Regions from separate parts of the Streptomyces sp. NPDC033178 genome, predicted to be linked through region 1. Evidence: predicted binding sites of a transcription regulator. Region 1 holds the regulator's gene; the other holds the start of a gene.

The links. Region 1 encodes HrcA, which represses chaperone genes, less so after heat shock. Its sites were predicted from a motif close to TTNGCACTCNGNNNNNCNGAGTGCNAA; they were not measured.
Region 2: groL (chaperonin GroEL) is a predicted target of HrcA. The motif match lies at 3,998-4,024, and genes of this name have one in related genera.

What each region holds. Positions count from the first base shown of each region.
Region 1 is NZ_JBVIPT010000028.1:96,171-102,521, forward strand. Features, by position in the region: gene ACZ5VQ_RS44870 (DUF3097 domain-containing protein) at 12-815, opposite strand; partial or broken gene ACZ5VQ_RS44875 (MBL fold metallo-hydrolase) at 863-1,078, opposite strand; partial or broken gene ACZ5VQ_RS44880 (MBL fold metallo-hydrolase) at 1,367-1,942, opposite strand; gene hrcA (heat-inducible transcriptional repressor HrcA) at 2,181-3,197, shown strand; gene dnaJ (molecular chaperone DnaJ) at 3,198-4,334, shown strand; gene ACZ5VQ_RS44895 (nitronate monooxygenase) at 4,431-5,516, shown strand; gene ACZ5VQ_RS44900 (16S rRNA (uracil(1498)-N(3))-methyltransferase) at 5,513-6,259, shown strand.
Region 2 is NZ_JBVIPT010000007.1:169,628-175,978, reverse strand. Features, by position in the region: gene ACZ5VQ_RS19315 (phospholipase D-like domain-containing protein) at 1-2,088, shown strand, start outside; gene groL (chaperonin GroEL) at 2,244-3,872, opposite strand; gene ACZ5VQ_RS19305 (cold-shock protein) at 4,219-4,425, opposite strand; gene ACZ5VQ_RS19300 (MoaD/ThiS family protein) at 4,881-5,156, opposite strand; gene thrC (threonine synthase) at 5,306-6,351, opposite strand, start outside.

The sequences.
Region 1 (6,351 bases):
GCGCCGCGTGCTCACTCCGGTGCCGTGACGAAGTCGATCAGTTCTTCCACGCGGCCCAGTAGTTCCGGCTCCAGGTCTCGGTAGGAGTGGACCGAGCCGAGGATGCGCTGCCACGCGGCACCCGTGTTGTCGGGCCAGCCCAGGGCGCGGCAGACCCCCGTCTTCCAGTCCTGCCCGCGCGGCACACGGGGCCACCCGGGAATGCCGACGGCCGCCGGCTTCACGGCCTCCCAGACGTCGATGTACGGATGCCCCACGACAAGCGCGTACTCGCTCGTCACGGCCTCCGCGATCCGCGACTCCTTCGTGCCGGGGACGAGGTGGTCGACCAGCACCCCCAGCCGCGCATCCGCCCCGGGACCGAACTCGTCGACGATGGCGGGCAGATCGTCGATGCCCTCCAGGTACTCGACGACGACACCCTCGATCCGGAGGTCGTCACCCCACACCCGTTCGACCAGTTCCGCGTCGTGCCGCCCCTCGACGTAGATGCGCCCCGCCCGGGCGACCCGGGCCCGAGCCCCGGGCACGGCAACCGAACCGGAAGCCGTACGAGTGGGGCGTACGGGGGCGGACGACGGGCGCACCAGCGTCACCACACGCCCCTCCAGCAGGAACCCCCGGGGCTCCAGCGGAAACACCCGGTGCTTGCCGAAGCGGTCCTCCAGCGTGACCGTCCCCGCCTCGCAACGGATCACGGCACCGCAGAACCCGGTCCCGGGCTCCTCGACCACGAGCCCCGGCTCCGCCGCCACCTCGGGCACGGCCTTGGGCTTCTTCCACGGAGGGGTCAGGTCCGCTGAGTACTGGCGCATTCGGATGACGATAGGAGAAGGTCCCCGTCCGGCGCACCGAGCCCCCCCTACGACACGCCGAAACGCTGTGCCAGCGCGTCCCGTTGGGCCCGTACGAACCCGGCGTCGACCGCCGCCCCGTGGCCGGGCACGTACACCGCGTCCTCGCCCCCGAGGTCCAGCAGCCGGTCCAGGGCCGCGGGCCAGCGGGAGGGGACGGCGTCCGGGCCCGCCTGGGGTTCGCCGGACTCCTCGACGAGGTCACCACAGAAGACGACCTCCGGCAAGCCTGTCCAGGGGCGGCTGGGCCCGCCGAGACTGCCGGAGCCGCCGCCGCCGGAGCCGCCGGAGCCGCGGGAGCCGCGGGAGCCGCGGGAGCCGCGGGAGCCGCGGGAGCCGCGGGAGCCGCGGGAGCCGCGGGAGCCGCGGGAGCCGCGGGAGCCGTCGGGACCGCCGGGACTGCCGGAGCCGCCGGAGCCGCCGGGACCGCCAGGGCCGCGGGAGCCGCCAGGATCGCCGGAGCCGCCGGAGCCGCCAGGGCCGCGGGAGCCGCCGGGACCGCCGGGACCGTCGAGGCTGTCGGGACCGCCGGGACCGACGGAGTTGTCGAGGCTGTCCGAGCCGCCGGGGGCTCCAGGGCTTCCAGGGATGAGAACCGCCAGGTCGTGGGCCGTGTGGCCGGGGCCGATGTTCGCCAGCAGGACCTGTACGCCGCCGCCCAGGTCGAGCGTCCACTCGCCGGAGACGAGGTGCCGGGGGCGGACGAGGAGGTCCGCCGCCTCGGCCGCCTCGTCCGGATCGGCGCCGTTGCGCACGGCGTCCGCCAGCAGCTCGTCCCGTCCGTCGACGAGCACCCGCTCAAGGCCCACCGCCCCGAAGACCTCGACACCCGAGAACGCCGCCGCGCCGAAAACATGGTCGAAATGCGGGTGGGTGAGCGCGAGATGGGTGACCCGCCCGCCCCCGAGCAACCGCCGCGCCTCCGTACGCAGCCGCGCGCCCTCCCGCAGCCCCGACCCCGCGTCGATCATGAGCGCCGCACCCTCGCCCACCACGAGCCCGACCGTGCAGTCCCACCCCGGAAGCCGACAGCGCCCCACACGCGGCCCCAGTTCCTCCCACCCGGCCTCTTCCCAAGTCACCCTCATACGCCGACGCTAGCCCTACGCCCCATGAAGTGCGCAGACAGTAGTCGGGACAGAGCAGGACAGCCCCGTACACGTCGTCGTGACATCGCAGGGCTGCCTTGCCCGGGTCGTGCCTACCGGCCGTACACTTGGCCCGGGGATGCTGGCACTCGCGCGGGCTGAGTGCCAGGCAAGGCGATCGAGGATGATCGAGGACCGCATCGAAGACCGCGGGGAAGACCAGCTGGAGGTGTGCGCGATGCTCAGTGAACGCAGGCTCGAAGTGCTGCGCGCCATCGTCCAGGACTACGTGGGCACCGAGGAGCCGGTCGGTTCCAAGGCGCTCACGGAGCGCCACCGGTTGGGCGTCTCCCCGGCGACCGTCCGTAACGACATGGCGGTCCTTGAGGACGAGGGCTACATCGCCCAGCCGCACACCAGCGCCGGCCGCATCCCCACGGACAAGGGCTACCGCCTCTTCGTCGACAGGCTCGCGGGCGTCAAGCCGATGACCGCGCCGGAGCGACGGGCGATCCACAGCTTCCTCGACAACGCCGTCGACCTCGACGACGTCGTGGGGCGGACCGTCCGGCTCCTCGCGCAGCTCACCCGGCAGGTCGCCGTCGTGCAGTACCCGTCGCTGACCCGCTCGACCGTGCGTCATGTGGAGCTGCTGGCGCTGGCCCCGGCCCGCGTCATGCTCGTACTGATCACGGACACCGGCCGGGTCGAGCAGCGCATGGTGGACTGCCCGGCGCCCTTCGGGGAGGCCTCCGTGGCGGATCTACGCGCGCGGCTCAACAGCCGGATCGCGGGCCGCCGTTTCGCGGACGTCCCGCAGCTGGTGCAGGATCTCCCCGACGCCTTCGAGTCGGACGACCGGGGTACGGTCGCGACCGTGCTCTCCACCCTCATGGAGACCCTCGTCGAGGAGACCGAGGAGCGGCTGATGATCGGCGGCACCGCCAATCTCACCCGCTTCGGACATGACTTTCCCCTCACCATCCGTCCGGTTCTGGAGGCCCTTGAGGAGCAGGTCGTTCTCCTCAAACTCCTTGGTGAGGTCAATGATTCGGGCATGGCCGTACGGATCGGTCACGAGAACGCCCATGAGGGACTCAACTCCACGTCCGTCGTCTCCGTCGGCTACGGTTCGGGCGTCGAGGCAGTAGCGAAACTTGGCGTGGTCGGACCGACGCGCATGGATTACCCCGGAACGATGGGAGCGGTACGAGCGGTGGCACGGTACGTAGGACAGATCCTGGCGGAGTCGTAAGTGGCCACGGACTACTACGCCGTACTCGGCGTGCGCCGCGACGCGTCCCAGGACGAGATCAAGAAGGCATTCCGGCGGCTCGCACGCGAGCTGCACCCGGACGTCAATCCCGATCCGAAGACGCAAGAGCGCTTCAAGGAGATCAACGCCGCTTACGAGGTGTTGTCGGACCCGCAGAAGAAGCAGGTCTACGACCTCGGCGGTGACCCGCTGTCCCAGGCGGGCGGCCAGGGCGCGGGCGGCTTCGGCGCCGGCGGGTTCGGGAACTTCTCGGACATCATGGACGCCTTCTTCGGTACGGCGTCGCAGCGGGGCCCCCGGTCGCGCACACGGCGCGGCCAGGACGCGATGATCCGGCTGGAGATCGACCTCGACGAGGCGGCCTTCGGTACGACGAAGGACATCCAGGTCGACACGGCCGTCGTGTGTACGACATGCAGTGGCGAGGGCGCCGCGCCCGGTACCTCCGCGCAGACCTGTGACATGTGCCGCGGGCGCGGCGAGGTGTCCCAGGTCACGCGGTCCTTCCTGGGCCAGGTCATGACGTCCAGGCCGTGTCCGCAGTGCCAGGGGTTCGGGACGGTCGTTCCGACGCCGTGCCCCGAGTGCGCCGGTGACGGGCGGGTCCGCTCGCGTCGGACCCTGACCGTGAAGATTCCCGCCGGTGTCGACAACGGCACGCGGATCCAGCTCGCGGGCGAGGGTGAGGTCGGACCCGGTGGCGGTCCCGCCGGTGACCTGTACGTCGAGATCCACGAGGTCGCGCACTCCACCTTCCAGCGGCGCGGCGACGACCTGCACTGCACGGTCACCATCCCGATGACCGCGGCCTCTCTCGGCACCAAGGTGCCGCTGGAGACGCTCGACGGGATGGAGGAGGTCGACATCCGCCCGGGCACGCAGTCGGGGCAGTCGATTCCGTTGCACGGGCGGGGGATCACCCACCTTCGCGGTGGCGGGCGTGGTGATCTCATCGTGCATGTCGAGGTCATGACGCCGACCAAGCTTGATCCCGAGCAGGAACGGCTGCTGCGCGAACTCGCGCAGCTTCGGGGGGAGGAGCGGCCCACGGGTCAGTTTCAACCCGGGCAGCAGGGGCTGTTCTCCAGGCTGAAGGACGCGTTCAACGGTCGCTGAGGGTTTTTTCCTCGGCCCCGCCGGGTGATTCCCGTGGCTTATGCCCGGGGGAAGGCCGGATTCGGACTTGTACGGAGGACGTGACAACATGCCGTCATGTCCTCCGCGCTGACCGATCTCTTCCCACTCCCGATCGTGCAGGCCCCCATGGCGGGCGGCGTCTCCGTGCCGCAGCTCGCAGCGGCCGTGTCCGAGGCCGGGGGGCTCGGTTTCCTCGCCGCCGGCTACAAAACGGCCGACGGCATGTACCAGGAGATCAAGCAGTTGCGGGGCGCCACGAGCCGCCCGTTCGGCGTGAACCTGTTCATGCCGCAGCCCGAGTACGCCGACCCGGCCGCGGTCGAGGTCTACGCCCACCAGCTCGCCGGCGAGGCCTCCTGGTACGAGACCGAACTGGGCGACCCCGACAGCGGACGCGACGACGGATACGACGCCAAGCTCGCCGTACTCCTCGACAACCCGGTGCCGGTCGTCTCCTTCCACTTCGGCTGCCCCACGCGTGACGTCCTGGACTCGCTGAGCCGGGCCGGCACGCTGACCCTGGTCACGGCGACCACCGCCGAGGAGGCGCAGGCCGTGCAGTGGGCGGGCGCCGACGCCGTGATCGTGCAGGGCGTCGAGGCCGGCGGCCACCAGGGCACCCACCGCGACAACCCGGAGACCGACGGCTCCGGCATAGGACTGCTCTCGCTGATCGCGCAGGTCCGCGAGACCGTGCAGATCCCGATCGTCGCCGCCGGCGGCATCATGCGCGGCAGCCAGATCGCCGCCGCGCTCGCCGCGGGAGCGAGCGCCGCCCAGCTCGGCACGGCGTTCCTCGCCACCCCCGAGTCCGGCGCCAACGCCGTGCACAAGCAGGCACTGACCAACCCCCTCTTCGTACGTACGCAGTTGACGCGCGCCTTCTCCGGCAGGCCCGCGCGCGGTCTGATGAACCGCTTCATGCGCGAGCACGGGCCGTACGCGCCCGCCGCCTACCCGGATGTCCACCACCTCACCTCCGCGCTCCGCAAGGCGGCGGCCAAGGCGGGGGACGCGCAGGGGATGGCGCTGTGGGCGGGACAGGGCCACCGGCTCGCGCGCGAGCTGCCCGCCGGGCAGCTGGTCGAGGTGCTCACGGCCGAACTCGCCGCCGCCAAGACAGCGTTGTCTTCCAACTCGGGCGGGGGCCCGGTCCGTTGACCGCGCCGGTGTTCGTGGTGGACGTGGTGCCGGGCGGGCCCGAGTTCGTTCTCGACGGCCCCGAGGGGCGGCACGCCGTGTCCGTGAAGCGGCTGCGGGCGGGCGAGGACGTCGTCCTCACCGACGGGCTCGGGCGCTGGGCCGAGGGCGTCGTCAAGGCGGCCGAGGGCAAGGACCGGCTCGTGGTCACGGATATCGCCGAGGTGCGTGAGGAGCCCGAGCCGGCGCTCCGTATCACCGTCGTCCAGGCGCTGCCCAAGGGCGACCGCGGTGAACTCGCCGTCGAGACCATGACGGAGACCGGTGTCGACGAGATCGTCCCGTGGGCCGCGTCCCGCTGCATCACGCAGTGGAAGGGCGAGCGGGGGCTCAAGGCGCTCGGGAAGTGGCGGGCCACCGCGCGTGAGGCGGGCAAGCAGTCGCGACGGGTGCGGTTCCCTCGGGTCGCGGACGCGATGACGACCAAGCAGGTTGCCGCGTTTCTCGCCGAAGCGGACCTCGGGGTGGTGTTGCACGAGGACCGGGCGTACGGGAGTGAGCCGCTGGCTTCCGCCGAACTCCCCTCCTCCGGGCGGATCGTGCTCGTCGTCGGCCCCGAAGGCGGCGTGTCCCCCGAGGAGTTGGCGGCCTTCACCCAGGCCGGCGCGAAGACCTGCCGACTGGGCCGCACCGTCCTGCGCACCTCCACCGCGGGCACGGCCGCGACGGCCCTGCTACTGACCCGCACGGGCCGCTGGTCCTGACGAACGGTTCCTCGCCCCCGCCGCCCCTACCCGTCCCGTCCCTGGGGGCTCCGCCCCCAGACCCCCGTATCGCGCTGAACGCGCTCGTCCTC
Region 2 (6,351 bases), on a different contig from region 1:
ACGCGGGCGATCAACCACGACAAGTACATGGTGCTCGACGCGCTCACCGACGGCCGCAAGAACGTCGTCTGGCAGAGCTCGCAGAACCTCGCGGGCGGCCAGGACGGCGAGATCAACAACGCGGTCGTCGTGGCGAACAACGCGACCCTCGCCACCCGGTACCGCAACCACTTCAACGACCAGGTCGAGCACGCCGGCGACAGCCTGCACACGACGTACGACCACACCACCGGCGACCCGAGCTCCCCGGTCGAGGCGTACTTCTCCCCGCGCGACACGGCCTCGGACGCCACTCACTACGGCAACGCCGACATCCTCGCCTCGTTCATCGACCAGGTCGACTGCGAGCGCGACGGCAAGATCAGGATCGCGGCGGCCGAGCTCGACCAGCGCTCCACCCGCCCCGCTGTCTACGAGGCCCTGGAGACCAAGCGGACCGAAGGCTGCGCCATCGAGGCGAACGTCCGCGACCTCAGCGACGGCGGCGGCAACAACGGCGTCAACGAACTCGCCGGCCTCGACGTCCCGGCCTACGGCAACCGCCCCGGCGGCTGCCGCTACAAGGCCACGGCGACGTCGTCCTGCAACCGCGGCACCGTGCACTCCAAGTACCTGCTGACGGAGTGGAAGAAGGCCGACGGCACCCAGGTCCAGCACGTGTACACGGGCTCCCACAACTGGACCGCGGGCTCGCTGAAGACCAACGACGAGACGATCCTGCGCATCGACGACGCGGGGACCTACCAGGCGTTCGTCGCCAACTTCAACAAGGCCCGCGCCCTCGTGGTCGACATCGACTCCACGAAGTACGGATCGACGTCCCAGCACTACTCCCGCGTCAACGTGAACGCGAACGGCGACCAGCACTACAGCGCCGTCGCCTCCGGCGGCACCTCCGCCGTCTACACGGCGGTCGTGTACGAGCAGGGCGACCGGCACGACGCCTCGGACACCGAGCTGGGCACCGACGTGTACATCCGCATGTACAAGGACGGCGTACCCCTCTGGGACGAGAAGCTGCTGAGCAACAGCGGGACCGGTACCACCTGGTCGCACCAGAAGCCCGACGTCGGCGTGGACGACCAGGGCAACGCGATCGTCGTCTGGGCCAAGGACGACGACGGCAACAAGTACGCCGACATCGCCGTGCGCCGGATCACCCCGGCCGGCACGATCACCACCCTGCCGCGCCCGCACGCCTCCGGTGACGGTGACCAGCTGCGGCCGACGGTCGCGGTGGCCGGCGACGGTTCCTACGGCGTCGCCTGGGAGTCCACGGCCGACGGTTCGACGCTCAACCAGGTGTACGCGAGCAGCTGGTCGCCGACCGGTGCCGCGCGCTACCAGGACGTCCAGGTCAGCACGATCAACTCCGGTGCGGCCGGGTCCAACCGCCGGCCCGACGCGGCGATCGACGACGCCGGGAACATGGTGGTCGCCTGGGAGGAGGACGCTGACGGCAACGGCGGCCTCAACGTCGGGGTGGCGAAGCTGACCACCTCGGGCGGTTTCGCCGTGGCGCGCAAGGTGGCCAACTCGCTCACGGACGGGCAGCAGACCAGGCCCGCGGTGGCCTCGGCCGGTGACGGCCGGTTCGTCGTGGCGTGGACGGACGAGTACACCACCGGCACCGGCACCCTGGTCCGGGACCAGCGGATCCAGCACCGCGTCTTCTCGGCGGCCGGCGTCGCCGCGGCGGCCGACCGGCGGACCACCGAGGACGCCGCCGAGAGCGGCCCCTACGTCGACGGCAAGCGGCCGATCTCCGATCAGGCCGACGCCGACGTGGCGGTCGCCGACGACGGCAGCTTCGTCGTGGCGTGGAAGGAGGCCTTCGACGTGCTCCTCGGCAACCCCGCGACCCTGCACGCCGGCCAGGACGACGTCTGGGCCCGCGGCTTCAACGCGGACGGGACCGCGACCGACCGGCTCGTTCCCACCCGGATGAACGTGGTGACCGGCGGGGGCCAGGGCGGCCCGGCCGTGGCCCTGGCCGCGAACGGCCGTCTGGCGCTGACGTACTCGGACGACTACGACGGCAACGGCCACAACGAGATGCGCCTGCGGGACGCGTTCAAGAACGCCTGATCAAGGCACCGCCGACGGAAACGCCGGCGAAAACGCCCGAGGGCGGCACCCCTGGAATGGGGTGCCGCCCTCGTTCGCGTGATGCGAAGTACTGCGTAATGCGAAGTACTGCGAACTGCGACGAACTACCGAGCCTTGGCTGTTTGCGCCGGGGCTCAGAAGTCCATGTCACCGCCCGGCATGCCGCCACCGGCGCCGGCGCCGGCACCGGCCTTCTCCGGCTTGTCGGCGATGACGGCCTCGGTGGTGAGGAACAGCGCGGCGATGGACGCGGCGTTCTGCAGGGCAGAGCGCGTGACCTTCGCCGGGTCGATGATGCCTTCGGCGATCATGTCGACGTACTCACCGGTCGCGGCGTTCAGGCCGTGGCCGACGGGCAGGTTGCGCACCTTCTCGACGATGACACCGCCCTCAAGGCCGCCGTTGACGGCGATCTGCTTGAGCGGGGCCTCCAGGGCGAGCTTCACGGCGTTGGCGCCGGTCGCCTCGTCACCCTCCAGGTCCAGCTTCTCGAAGACCGAGGAGGCCTGGAGCAGGGCCACGCCACCACCGGCGACGATGCCCTCCTCGACGGCCGCCTTCGCGTTGCGAACGGCGTCCTCGATGCGGTGCTTGCGCTCCTTGAGCTCGACCTCGGTGGCGGCACCGGCCTTGATGACGGCCACGCCGCCGGCCAGCTTCGCCAGGCGCTCCTGGAGCTTCTCGCGGTCGTAGTCCGAGTCGGAGTTCTCGATCTCGGCACGGATCTGGTTGACGCGACCGGCAACCTGGTCCGCCGAACCCGAGCCGTCGACGATCGTCGTCTCGTCCTTGGTGATGACGATCTTGCGAGCGCGGCCGAGCAGCTCCAGGCCCGTGTTCTCGAGCTTGAGGCCGACCTCCTCGGAGATGACCTCGCCGCCCGTGAGGATGGCGATGTCGTTCAGCATCGCCTTGCGGCGGTCACCGAAGCCCGGAGCCTTGACGGCGACGGACTTGAAGGTGCCACGGATCTTGTTGACGACCAGGGTCGACAGGGCCTCGCCCTCGACGTCCTCGGCGATGATCAGCAGCGGCTTGCCCGACTGCATGACCTTCTCCAGGAGCGGGAGCAGGTCCTTGACGTTGGCGATCTTCGAGTTGGCGATCAGGATGTAGGGGTCGTCGAGGACGGCCTCCATACGCTCCATGTCGGTGGCGAAGTACGCCGAGATGTAGCCCTTGTCGAAGCGCATACCCTCGGTGAGCTCGAGCTCCAGACCGAAGGTCTGGGACTCCTCGACCGTGATGACGCCTTCCTTGCCGACCTTGTCCATCGCCTCGGCGATGAGCTCGCCGATCTGGGTGTCGGCGGCGGAGATGGAGGCCGTCGAAGCGATCTGCTCCTTGGTCTCGACATCCTTGGCCTGCTCAAGGAGGGCACCGGAGACGGCCTCGACGGCCTTCTCGATACCGCGCTTGAGAGCCATCGGGTTGGCGCCGGCGGCTACGTTGCGCAGGCCCTCGCGGACCAGCGCCTGCGCCAGAACGGTCGCGGTGGTCGTACCGTCACCGGCGACGTCGTCCGTCTTCTTGGCGACTTCCTTGACCAGCTCAGCGCCGATCTTCTCGTACGGGTCCTCGAGCTCGATCTCCTTGGCGATGGAAACACCATCGTTGGTGATCGTGGGGGCGCCCCACTTCTTCTCGAGGACGACGTTGCGACCCTTGGGACCAAGGGTGACCTTGACGGCGTCGGCGAGCTGGTTCATCCCGCGCTCGAGACCGCGCCGTGCCTCCTCGTCGAACGCGATGATCTTGGCCATGTGAAGTGGTCCTCCCGGACTGGGGTGGAATCTCCAGGACCGCGCCCGCGCCCGCGACGGACGGCCTGCCGACCTCGTGGTTCCTTGCCCCACCCGGCCAGCGGGCCTCACCGACCCGGTCCTCGTTATCACTCTCACCTTCAGAGTGCTAACGCCAATGATTAGCACTCGACCCATGCGAGTGCAAGCGGCTCAGGATGATCCGCAGGTGGGAGCAGGTGGGAAGAGAGTGGGCAGAGAGGCAGTGGACGGCGCGGACGGCGCGCGGGCGTGCCGAAGGGCCCGCACCCGGTGGGGTACGAGCCCTTCGGAAGAAGAACGTCGCTGCAGTAAGTCGGCGCGTGCTTCAGCCGGTCGCCAGTCGGACCATGTCCGCCTGCGGCCCCTTCTGGCCTTGCGAGATCTCAAAATCGACCCGCTGACCCTCTTCCAGGGTGCGGTAGCCGTCCATCTGAATCGCGCTGTAGTGGACGAAAACATCCGCACCACCGTCGACCGCGATGAAGCCGTACCCCTTCTCCGCGTTGAACCATTTGACGGTGCCCTGAGCCATGCCTAACTCCCCTATTACTGGCCCTTGCACAGACCCGCACTTCGCGGATCCGGGTCAGACCTCACCCCCCAACGGTTGGGGGTGTGCGCCGGAACGCGTCGACCGCGGCTGAATGTATCCGTCCAACTGCCGTCTGCAACAGGTCAATCCGACGAGAATTCCGGGCACGACCGATCGGGAATATGTGAAGAATTCACGAAGATTCAGGGCAAGTCGGGCCCCATGAATGCCATAAAAGGCTCAAAAAGGCGGGGCACTTTGGCTACTTCTTGTCGGGCTTCGGGCGGGATCTCAATGCGCCCGGCGTGCGGATCGAAGCAGGTTCCCCAACTGTACCGCGCTCAACCATACAGAATTGCCCCTTCCGCTTCTCTCACGGAGGGGGCAATTCGATGAACTCTCGGTGACGTCCGTTACCGAAGGTAATGATCAGCCCTCGGCGCGGCGCCCGACGGTCAGCCGCCGGCGACCGCGGGAATGATCGACACCCCGGCACCGTCCGGCGTCGCCGTCTCCAGGCCCTGCTCGAAGCGGACGTCGTCGTCGTTCACGTACACGTTGACGAACCGGCGCAACTGCCCCTGGTCGTCCAGGACCCGGGCGGCGATCCCGGTGTGGTTCTTCTCCAGATCGGAGATGACCTCACCAAGAGTCCCACCCTCAGCAGAAACCTCGGCCTTGCCGCCCGTGTAGGTGCGCAGGATGGTGGGGATACGAACGTTGACGCTCATGGGGTTGGACCTCCGTCGGAGTGGGTGGCCCCTTCAGGGGCGCGGGGAACTGCGCAGTCTTTGGCTTTCAGGGGCGCGGGGCAGTGACATTTGCGGCTCCGCCGCGGGGCGCGACCAGCCCCCACGCACCCGCAGCGAAGGAACAACGACTAACCGAGCCCAGCCTCACGGAAGGAATCCAGGTTCGGCCGGATCGTCGCGGTCAGCCCCGTGTCGGAAGCAACCGCGTCCAGGGTCTTCAGACCATCACCGGTATTGAGGACAACCGTGGTCAGACTCGGATCCAGCAGACCGTTCTCGATCAGCTTCTTCGCCACCCCCACCGTCACACCACCGGCGGTCTCCGCAAAGATCCCCTCGGTCCGCGCCAGCAACTTGATCGCGTCGACCACCTGCTCGTCGTTCACGTCCTCCACGGCCCCACCCGTACGCCGGGCGATATCGAGAACGTAAGGACCGTCCGCCGGGTTTCCGATCGCGAGCGACTTCGCGATCGTGTTCGGCTTCTGCGGCCGTACGACATCGTGCCCGGCCTTGTACGCCACGGACACCGGCGAGCAGCCCTCGGCCTGCGCACCGAAGATCTTGTACGGCTTGTCCTCGACGAGCCCGAGCTTGATCAGCTCCTGCAGACCCTTGTCGATCTTCGTGAGCTGCGAGCCGGAGGCGATCGGGACGACCAGCTGGTCGGGCAGCTGCCAGCCGAGCTGCTCACAGATCTCGTACGCGAGGGTCTTGGAGCCCTCCGCGTAGTACGGCCGCAGGTTGACGTTGACGAAGCCCCAGCCCTCGCCGGCCGGGTCGCCGATCAGCTCGGAGCAGAAGCGGTTCACGTCGTCGTAGTTGCCCTCGATGCCGACGAGCTCGCCGCCGTAGACCGCGGCCATGACGACCTTGCCCTGCTCCAGGTCGTGCGGGATGAACACGCAGGACCTGAAGCCGGCGCGCGCGGCGGCGGCGCCCACCGCGCCGGCGAGGTTGCCGGTGGAGGAGCAGGAGAGGGTGGTGAAGTTGAAGGCACGCGCGGCCTCGATGGCCTGGGCGACGACGCGGTCCTTGAAGGAGTGCGTCGGGTTGCCGGAGTCGTCCTTCACGAAGAGCTTGCCGGCGTCGACACCCAGCTCGCGCGCGAGGTTGTCGGCCTGGACGAGCTTGGTCCAGCCGGGGTTGATGTTCGGCTTGTCGGCCACGTCCG